Linked DNA regions of Bdellovibrio bacteriovorus. The protein of the gene in region 1 binds, or shares a complex with, the protein of each later gene. Links are inferred from orthologs where the notes say so. Each region holds a gene or a part of one and is shown in the gene's direction. Other genes may lie near its edges.

Region 1 (2,969 bases):
CCGGCAAAGTCTTTTGTGTCAGCGCGTCAGAAACAGATATGAAGATTTCTCCAGCCTTCGCTTGTTGGGCTCGAGACAAGAATCGAACGCGATCACTAACGACTCTCGAGTTTGGATAAAGACCGGAATAAGGTGAAACATCGAAAGCAGGTAAAATCGTGCTGTGACGAGATGGGTCAAAGAACTCTAAAAGCTGCTGAAGTTTGTTCGCTTCGGAAAGACTGCTAACAACAACTAAGTGCGGCAAGCTGTTGATTTTTTTAGAGTAAGTCTGCGACAAAAAGTAAGCAAGCGCGAGCGGAGATGCAGCTCCGGTCACTTGAATTTTTCCGCGTGTTGTTTCGAAGGCCCTTTCCAGGATGGATTCAAGCCTTGTATGAGTCATTTCGGCTTTCATTCGGTGGGCTCATCTTGCCATGCTTATCGCCTTGTTTCCATTCATATTTCTTGGTTTTCACAGACGACACATATATAACTAATTGAAATCCAAATAATAACGACAACTTTGGAGGGGTACAGTGCCACTCGGTGGAGTCATTTTCATCGTCATCTTCATCGCTCTATTCGGAGCATTTTTAGTATGGGTCGCGTCCAAAACAGGCGGCAAACCCGTTTATAACTCTATCAAGTACGAGCCTTACGAGTGCGGTATTCCTGCTCTTGATAAGAAAGATACAAAGGTTTCAGTAAAGTATTATCTTACTGCGATCCTCTTCATCCTTTTCGATATCGAGATCATTTTCATGTATCCATGGGCAACTTCTTTCCGTGATTTCTTATCATCAGGACAAGGTCTGTTCGTGCTTATTTCGATGATGGTCTTCATCGGAATTTTCATCTTCGGACTTTTCTGGGAAGTAAAATCAAAAGCATTGGAATGGGACTAATCAATGGGAATGGGTAAAGATCTTTTTGAAATTACCGTTAACGGTTTAAAACTTGTCGTCATCTTTTTGATGATGGTTCAAGCAGTTCCTATTCTTGTATGGCTAGAGCGCCGTGGTTCCGCATTCATTCAAAATCGTTTGGGACCCAACCGCGTAGGACCTTTGGGCTTGATGCAACTTTTGGCTGACGCTGTGAAATTCTTGACGAAAGAAAACTTCGTTCCAGATACCGCAAAACCATTGTTGTACTATGCAGCTCCGGTATTTGCGTTGATTCCAGGTGCGGTGGCGTTCTCTGCCATCCCAATGTCGACACCGATTCAAGTAGGAACATTTGAAATGTTTGGATCTACTTGGGGTCCGTACACTTTCTTGGTTCAAGGTTATGATATCGGCGTTGGTATCGTATTCATCTTGGGTGTTTCTTCTTTGGCTGCTTACACTTTGTTGATGGCGGGTTGGGGTTCAGGAAATAAGTACTCTTTGATGGGTGCTCTTCGTGCTTCGGCGCAAACAATCTCTTACGAGTTGGCTTTGGGTCTTTCTATCGTGGGCGTGATCATGCTTTACGGTACGTTCAACCTTCAAGACATGACGGTGGCTCAACAAGGTCCCCTTCAATTCGTCTTCTTGGGTCACACAATCACTGCAAGTTGGCTTCCAAACTGGGGGATTTTCTATCAACCATTGGCAGCTCTTTTGTTCTTCACAACAGCATTTGCCGAATCAAATCGTCTTCCATTCGACTTGGCAGAGGGTGAATCTGAACTTGTTGCCGGTTTCCATACAGAGTACGGCGGCTTCAAATTCAACATGTTCTTCATCGGTGAATACGGTCACATGATGATCGCCTCAGGCTTGATGGCTTTGTTCTTCTTCGGTGGTTACGGTATTCCGTACGTATCCGTTGAACAAGTTCAAGAGTGGGCGGCTTCGGTAACGTCTTCTGCGGGCTGGGCAAGTGCTTTGGTGGCATTGATCCACTTCCTTGTTTTCAATATCAAGTTTGCATTCTTCTTGTGGGTTTTCATCTGGGTTCGTTGGACGCTTCCACGCTTCCGTTATGACCAATTGATGGATTTCGGTTGGAAGACTTTGCTTCCTTGGGCGCTAGCAAACACGATCATTACCGCGTTTGTGATCTACATCGCATCTTTGTGAGGAGAATAACGTGACAGCAGATGCATTTCTTTTTTGGTTCTTAGCGATTGTCACTCTGGTCAGCGGCCTGAGTGTCATTCTTTTATCTAACCCGATTTATTCATCGCTTTGTTTGGCGATGACGATGGTGGGTATCTCCGCGTTGTTCGTGACTTTGAATGCTTACTTTATTGCAGGTGTTCAGTTGATCGTTTACGCCGGCGCCGTGATGGTTCTTTTCGTCATGGTGATCATGCTCTTCGACTTGAAGAAAGATCTTCAAGCTTTCACGAAGGGAAAGTTTTCTGGAGCAGTTAAAATTGCTTCCGTAGGTTTGTTGGCAGGCCTGGTTGTCGGCGCCATTGCGATGTCTGTAGGTCTTTTGACTGAAAAAACTACGGACAACCCAGTGACTGCGGGAACAGGCATGGAAACAACAAAACAGTTGGGCCAGATTTTGTTTTCTAAATACATCTTCGGCTTTGAAGCATTGGGCGTTCTTTTGCTAGTGATCGCAGTTGGTGCGGTGGCTCTAGCGCGCAGTAAAGGTGGAACACATGAACACTGATTTCATTAACAACATTGGCCTGACTCACTATTTAGTTCTGGCAGCACTTTTGTTCATGATGGGTATGGCCGGAGTTCTTCTTCGCCGTAACGTGATCGTACTTTTGATGTCTGTAGAGTTGATGTTGAATTCTGTGAATTTAACCTTCATCGCATTCAGCAAGTACTTAGGCATTCTTGATGGTCACATCATGGTTTTCTTTGTCATGACAATCGCCGCGGCAGAAGCGGCGGTAGGTTTGGCATTGGCCGTTTCAATCTTTAAACGCTTTAACGAAGTGAATATTCGCTTCTTTGAACACTTGAAAGGATAAGGGAGCAGCCGTGAATCATTCTCTTTTAATGGCCCTTTTGATCCTAGCTCCGTTCGTTGGT
Region 2 (2,700 bases), on another replicon or contig:
TTGTTGTCGTTGCCGACAAAGTCCCAGCCGATCACGTCGTCGACATAACCGTTGCCGTCGTCATCAATACCGTTGTTTGGAATTTCATTCGCGTTTCTCCACAAGTTCGGCAGAAGATCTTCGTGAGTGTAGTCCACGCCCGTGTCGATCACGGCAACGATCATATCTGGACTTCCTTTAGTCACTTTCCATGCATCGACAACGCCGTTATCGATCATGCCCCATTGTTTTGAAAACAAAGGATCCGCGCCTGTTGTAGTTTGCGGAGCGTCAGGGATCGCCGGATTGTCCTGACGAGCGGCTGCGCGAAGTTGAGGATTTCTAGAAAGCATTTTCGCCAAAGCAGCACGGCGCAATGGGTCTTCAATGCGATAATCTTCAAGTAATTTCACTTTGTAGTTCGGTTGAACGTACTCAACAGCTGGATTTTTCTCCAGAGATTGAATGCTCATACCGCGAGGCGCTTGAACGCGAACCCAGGATTCGCTCAGCTTTTCGATTTTTGCTCCCTGCATTTCGAACTCGACGAAGCCCGGTGCTAGTTTAATGAGCAAATCTTGTCTTTTTGAATTAGCTTGCGCCCCTAAGCTGATCGCAAGCATGGCAGAACTCACGTACAGAGCCATTTTCTTCATGCTGTTTCCCTTCTTGTCGAGGTCCCCTCGAAGTCCTGCTGATCAACAACTGGACTTCTCCTCGAGTGATGTTAGGTGGAAATTAAAGTTTGAAATGAGACGACTAGAGAATCAATTTCAATTACCCCGTTTCGGAATGCCGCGTTGAAGAAATCAGACGCGCCCCTTATATTACTTATCTAGTTGTCAGGATTACGGATTTTCAGTAACTACTTAATGATAGCTAAATGAAATTGCAGAGGTGTATTTATGCACAAAGATCAAGTGCAGGGTTCTGTGTCTCTCGCAGGCGCAAGCGGAACTCAAGCCATAGATGATATGTCACGAGATGTTGCTTTCACATCAAGGCTCGATGCTTTGGTGGCGTGGGGGCAAAAAAATTCTTTGTGGCCAATGCCTTACGGTACTGCTTGTTGTGGTATCGAGTTCATGTCAGTGATGGGACCGAAGTATGACCTAGCACGTTTCGGTGCTGAGGTGGCTCGTTTCTCTCCTCGTCAAGCGGACTTGCTTGTCGTTGCTGGAACTATCACAGAAAAAATGGCTCCGGTGATCACTCGTATTTATCAACAAATGCTTGAACCAAAATACGTGATCTCCATGGGCGCGTGTGCAAGCTCTGGTGGTTTCTACCGCGCTTACCACGTTCTTCAAGGCGTCGACAAAGTCATCCCTGTCGACGTTTACATCCCAGGTTGCCCTCCAACACCAGAAGCGGTGATGGATGGAATCATGGCATTGCAACGTATGATTGCGACTCGTCAACCACGTCCTTGGAAAGACAACTGGAAGTATCCATATGAACAAACTTGAGACTTTAAAACAAAACCTCGCGGGTAAATTTAAAATCGAGAACTACAAGTTCATCCACGCTGTGGGTGATGACGTTCTTGAAGTTCCAAAAGAAGACGTTCCGGCGTTGCTTTTGTTTCTTCGCGAAAATGGTCATTTCGATTTCTTGATGGACGTGTGCGGAGTGGATTTTCCAAACCGCGAAAAACGTTTCGACGTTGTTTACCACTTGTTCTCGTCAAAAGACGCTTCTCGTTTGCGTGTAAAAGCACAGGTTGGTGAAAACGAATCTATCGGGACAGTTCTTCCGGCTTGGAAGGGTGCGGACTGGTTTGAGCGTGAAGCCTATGACATGTTCGGTATCAAGTTCGAGGGTCATCCTAACTTGCGCCGTATCTTGACTCATCATCAATTCGTGGGTCATCCGCTTCGTAAAGACTACGATGCGAACTTGCAACAACCTTGCACGTCCTCATTGCCAATTCACTTCAACAACGAACCGGGTTCTCCTGGTGATGTGTTGAATGATAAATATGTTCCTTTGAATATCGGTCCTGCCCATACAGCGATGCACGGAACTCTTCGTGTGATGGCTGAGATGGACGGCGAGACGATCGTTCGTTGTAACAATGAAATCGGATATCTTCACCGCTGTTTCGAAAAAATGGCAGAGACTCATCCGTACAACCAAGTGATCCCGTACACAGATCGTTTGAACTACTGTTCAGCGCCAATGAATAACATTGGTTACTGTAAAGCGGTCGAGCGTTTGTTGGGCGTGGAAATCCCGCCTAAAGCGCAAGCGATGCGTGTGATCTTGGCAGAGCTTTCTCGTATCATCGACCACACGATTGCAATCGGTACGGGCGCGATGGACTTGGGTGCTTTGACTTCTTTCTTCTATATGTTCGGTCTTCGTGAACAGGTTTATGGCTTGTTCGAAAAACTTTGCGGAGCTCGTTTGACTGTATCTATGACTCGCGTCGGTGGTATGGCTCAAGATGCGCCTGAAGGCTGGTTCGACGAAGTTTTAGCTCTTTGTAAAGAGATCCGTAAAGGCACTGACGAAATGGCTTCGATGGTTTTGGACAACAAAATCTTCATCCTTCGTACTAAAAACGTGTGCCCGGTATCTGCTCAAGACGCGATTCAATGGGGTTACACAGGTCCTCTTCTTCGCGCTTCCGGCGTGAACTTGGATTTGCGTAAAGCGAAACCTTACTATGGTTACGACGCTTTGGACTTTGATGTTCCAGTAGGAACAACAGGTGAT
Region 3 (2,999 bases), on another replicon or contig:
AGTACGGTAAGTACGATCCAGAAATGGCTGAAGCCAAAGTAAAAAAACACAAAGTGGTCGATCTAGGTCCGACAGTGGTTTTGGACTCTGAAAGATGTATCTTGTGCTCTCGCTGCGTTCGTTTCACTGAAGAAGTTTCTAAGACGAATGAGTTGGGTATCTTCAACCGTGGTGACCGTTCTGAAATCGGAACTCACGAAGGTGTTGAGCTTAACAATAAATACTCTTTGAATACTGTCGACATCTGCCCGGTCGGTGCATTGACGTCGAAAGATTTCCGTTTCCGTCAGCGCGTATGGTATCTCAAAGACGCGGAAACAGTCTGCAACGGTTGTTCAAACGGTTGTAACGTAAAAGTGTACTTCAACAAGGAAGGTTTCTTCCGCGTGAAGCCTGTTTACAATGAAAAAGTGAACGGTTACTGGATGTGTGACGAAGGTCGCGACATCTATAAATTCGTGAACAAAGAAACTCGCTTGTTGAAAGCGCAAGTTCGCAATGCTTCTGGCTGGACAGAAATGGCTGGCGGAGCGGCGGCGAAGAATGCTCATGAAGTTTTGAAAAACACTTCGGGCGATTCTTTGGCTCTTGTTTTGACGGCTCAATACACAGTGGAAGAGTTTGATGCGATTGTGTCTACATTCGTAAACGAATTCAAAACTAAGAAAGTCTTCTTCTGGATTAATAACAAAGAAACTTTCGACAGCTTTGACGGCCTTCTTCTTCGTGGTGATAAAAACCCGAATACAAAAGGTCTTCTGAAAGTTTTGGAAAAACACGGTATCACAGCAACTTGGGCGGATTTGACTCAAGGACTTGGTAACGGTTCGATCAAAACTGTGGTTGTTGCGGGTCCTGAAAACCAAGCCGTTTTCCCTGATCTTCAAGAGCGCGTGAAAGAGCTTTCAAAAGCTCAAAACTTGATCTGGTTGCAAGCAGGTAAAGACGATGCGTTGATGTCTTTGACTGGCAACGTATGGTTGATCCCAACAAAAACTTTCGTGGAAAAAGATGGCACGTTCATCAACCACGCAGGTCTTGAACAGAAGTTCAAAAAAGTAACGACGATTGTTTCTGAAGCACTGACTTTGACGGAAGCGGCGTTGTTGTTGGCAGGTAAAAACCTGACAATCCCAACAGCGACAGCTCAACCTTTCATGCCGATGAATCAGCGTGAAGACCAAGTGACTTTGGAAGCTCGTAAGAAGAACGAGTTTGTATTTAGAAGAGGCAGCCTATGAGCGTAATGCAAAATAACTCTGAAAAAGCAAAGTGGTACTTGCCAGGGGTCCTGGGTGGCCTGGGCATCACCATGAAGCACTTGTTGGTGAACCTTCTTAACCGCAAGAAAATGATGACGTTGAACTACCCAGAGGAAAAGTATGAATACTCTCCTCGCTTTAAAGGGAATCACGTTCTGACAGTGAAAAAAGACGGTTCACTTCGTTGCACAGCTTGTATGTTGTGTGCGACGAACTGTCCTGCGGAATGTATCAAAATCGTAGCGGCGGAACACAACGACCCTCACGTCGAAAAATTCCCGATCAGCTACGAAATCGACATTCTTCGCTGCGTATTCTGCGGTTACTGTGAAGAAGCATGTCCCGTGGACGCCATCCGTTTGGGCCCTGAGTGGCAAACTCCAGGCGTGAACGGTGCCAACTTCATCTACGACATCAACCACCTGGCTTACCGTCCAAATCTTAAGGGCGGCATCCAAACCCACGTCGACGACGAAGAACGCCTAAAATCAGGCATCTAATCGCCAAAAAAAAGGAGCTAGAAATAGCTCCTTTTTTTTTGAAGGCGCCGACCAAAAGGTGCCTGCTTCTTTTCTGCAACCCATCGCATCGAAAAAAGTGCCTGCTTCTTTTTTGCAACCCATCGCGCAAAACTGGGTCACGAGGCCCTCAACCTCTCTTCCAAATTGAAATAAACAGCAATTCACGATCTTAATTTCTTTGTAGTACAAGGCTGTCGTTTCTTCGTTGAAACAGCGACAGGGCCCATGTTACGAGGCTCTGGAAAGTTTTAACCGAGGAGTTTTTATGAGAAATCTATTCGTTGCTATCGTGGGCTTTATGCTGCCTTCATTGAGCTTTGCTTGGTGGGTTCCGCAAATGCAATTCCAAGTGACACCTCAATGGACTGCTGTTCAGGTTTATAACTACACAGGCTTCAATGCCTTCTGCCAAGGACAAGTTTTCGGTCTAACTCAAACAGGTGTGTGGATGAATTCTTGGTTCCAAGTGTGGGTGCCCGCAGGTGGCTTCCAGTACGCTTATGTTTACGCAAATGGACCGTACTACTTCGTGAATGCAACTGCCAATGTTCAGTGCCAGTAAGTGCCTGCTTCTTTTTTGCAACCCTGTGCGTAAATTTCAAGCATTTGCATTGATTCGCATGCGTCCGTCTTTCAGACTTTAAGTGTAGGGGGAACCATGATGAAGCTACTCATTTTCATGTCATTGATTTTTGGAAGCGTGATGGCTTCGGCAAACGACGTCACCGCATTGACAGTTGAGTCAGGAAAACAGCAAGACCAGTACTATAGCTACAACTTCGGTTCTACTTGGGTGAACAGCCGTATGTATGCCGATTTTTCATTAACAGCAGGCGAGCAACAAGTGGACCTCGAAGGCATTTCAATCCGTGGGCAAGCCTACGATGCCACGACAAATTGCCCGAAGATATTGCCACCACGCCAAACTTGCTGGACAAGAGTTTTCTTCTGGCCTCCATTTGAAGGTCACTACTATGGAGATCTGATGTTCTATCTTAAGAACAGCACGATCTACATCCGCCTTTACGGATGGGCCCACAGATAAAAAAAAGGGAGCGTAAGCTCCCTTTTTTTATGGCGCGATAATCGGAAAGGCCTCTTCTTCCACAAGCTTTTCTTCTCCCGTCAGAGGGCAACGTAAAATCGGCGTATACACGGGGAAAACTCCCTGAAGTTTTGATTCATAAAGCACGATTTCATTCACATGAATTTTTCC

The links. The genes of interacting proteins can lie anywhere in the genome.
Region 2: the proteins of AZI85_RS02660 (region 1) and AZI85_RS11450 are in contact, whole or in part, in a crystal structure (PDB 6Y11), measured with the Thermus thermophilus proteins. The link is inferred for Bdellovibrio bacteriovorus from one-to-one orthologs. Residues at the interface, in WP_096411122.1 of Thermus thermophilus: Arg36, Val44, Arg45, Met46, Gly47, Pro48, Asn49, Arg50, Val51, Leu57, Gln58, Ala61, Asp62, Ile64, Lys65, Ile67, Phe68, Lys69, Glu70, Ile72, Val74, Glu223, Ala224, Glu225, His233, Thr234, Glu235, Tyr236, Ser237, Trp241; in WP_096411117.1 of Thermus thermophilus: Arg16, Glu17, Gly18, Leu24, Leu27, Val28, Trp30, Gly31, Arg32, Asn34, Ser35, Trp37, Thr54, Asp55, Ala56, Asp59, Ala61, Arg62, Phe63, Gly64, Glu66, Val67, Phe68, Arg69, Ala70, Ser71, Arg73, Gln74, Ala75, Asp76.
Region 3: the proteins of AZI85_RS02660 (region 1) and AZI85_RS11425 are in contact, whole or in part, in a cryo-EM structure (PDB 6ZJN), measured with the Thermus thermophilus proteins. The link is inferred for Bdellovibrio bacteriovorus from one-to-one orthologs. Residues at the interface, in WP_096411122.1 of Thermus thermophilus: Arg41, Phe42, Val44, Arg45, Met46, Thr296, Tyr354; in WP_096411123.1 of Thermus thermophilus: Thr2, Leu3, Lys4, Leu6, Ser9, Thr13, Tyr16, Leu17, Val22, Thr23.

The regions. Positions count from the first base shown.
Region 1 is NZ_LUKF01000001.1:531,338-534,306, reverse strand. It holds AZI85_RS02660 (complex I subunit 1/NuoH family protein), read left to right. Parts: upstream 1-890; coding sequence 891-2,048; downstream 2,049-2,969. Other genes in the region: nuoL (NADH-quinone oxidoreductase subunit L), read left to right, coding at 2,937-2,969; nuoK (NADH-quinone oxidoreductase subunit NuoK), read left to right, coding at 2,585-2,908; AZI85_RS02655 (NADH-quinone oxidoreductase subunit J), read left to right, coding at 2,059-2,595; AZI85_RS02665 (NADH-quinone oxidoreductase subunit A), read left to right, coding at 519-887; mfd (transcription-repair coupling factor), read right to left, coding at 1-397. UniProt on the Escherichia coli protein: NDH-1 shuttles electrons from NADH, via FMN and iron-sulfur (Fe-S) centers, to quinones in the respiratory chain. The immediate electron acceptor for the enzyme in this species is believed to be ubiquinone.
Region 2 is NZ_LUKF01000016.1:358,352-361,051, reverse strand. It holds AZI85_RS11450 (NADH-quinone oxidoreductase subunit B), read left to right. Parts: upstream 1-953; coding sequence 954-1,448; downstream 1,449-2,700. Other genes in the region: nuoD (NADH dehydrogenase (quinone) subunit D), read left to right, coding at 1,435-2,700; AZI85_RS11455 (S8 family serine peptidase), read right to left, coding at 1-635. UniProt on the Escherichia coli protein: NDH-1 shuttles electrons from NADH, via FMN and iron-sulfur (Fe-S) centers, to quinones in the respiratory chain. The immediate electron acceptor for the enzyme in this species is ubiquinone.
Region 3 is NZ_LUKF01000016.1:352,756-355,754, reverse strand. It holds AZI85_RS11425 (NuoI/complex I 23 kDa subunit family protein), read left to right. Parts: upstream 1-1,237; coding sequence 1,238-1,762; downstream 1,763-2,999. Other genes in the region: thpR (RNA 2',3'-cyclic phosphodiesterase), read right to left, coding at 2,856-2,999; AZI85_RS11415 (hypothetical protein), read left to right, coding at 2,442-2,828; AZI85_RS11420 (hypothetical protein), read left to right, coding at 2,049-2,345; AZI85_RS11430 (2Fe-2S iron-sulfur cluster-binding protein), read left to right, coding at 1-1,241. UniProt on the Escherichia coli protein: NDH-1 shuttles electrons from NADH, via FMN and iron-sulfur (Fe-S) centers, to quinones in the respiratory chain. The immediate electron acceptor for the enzyme in this species is believed to be ubiquinone.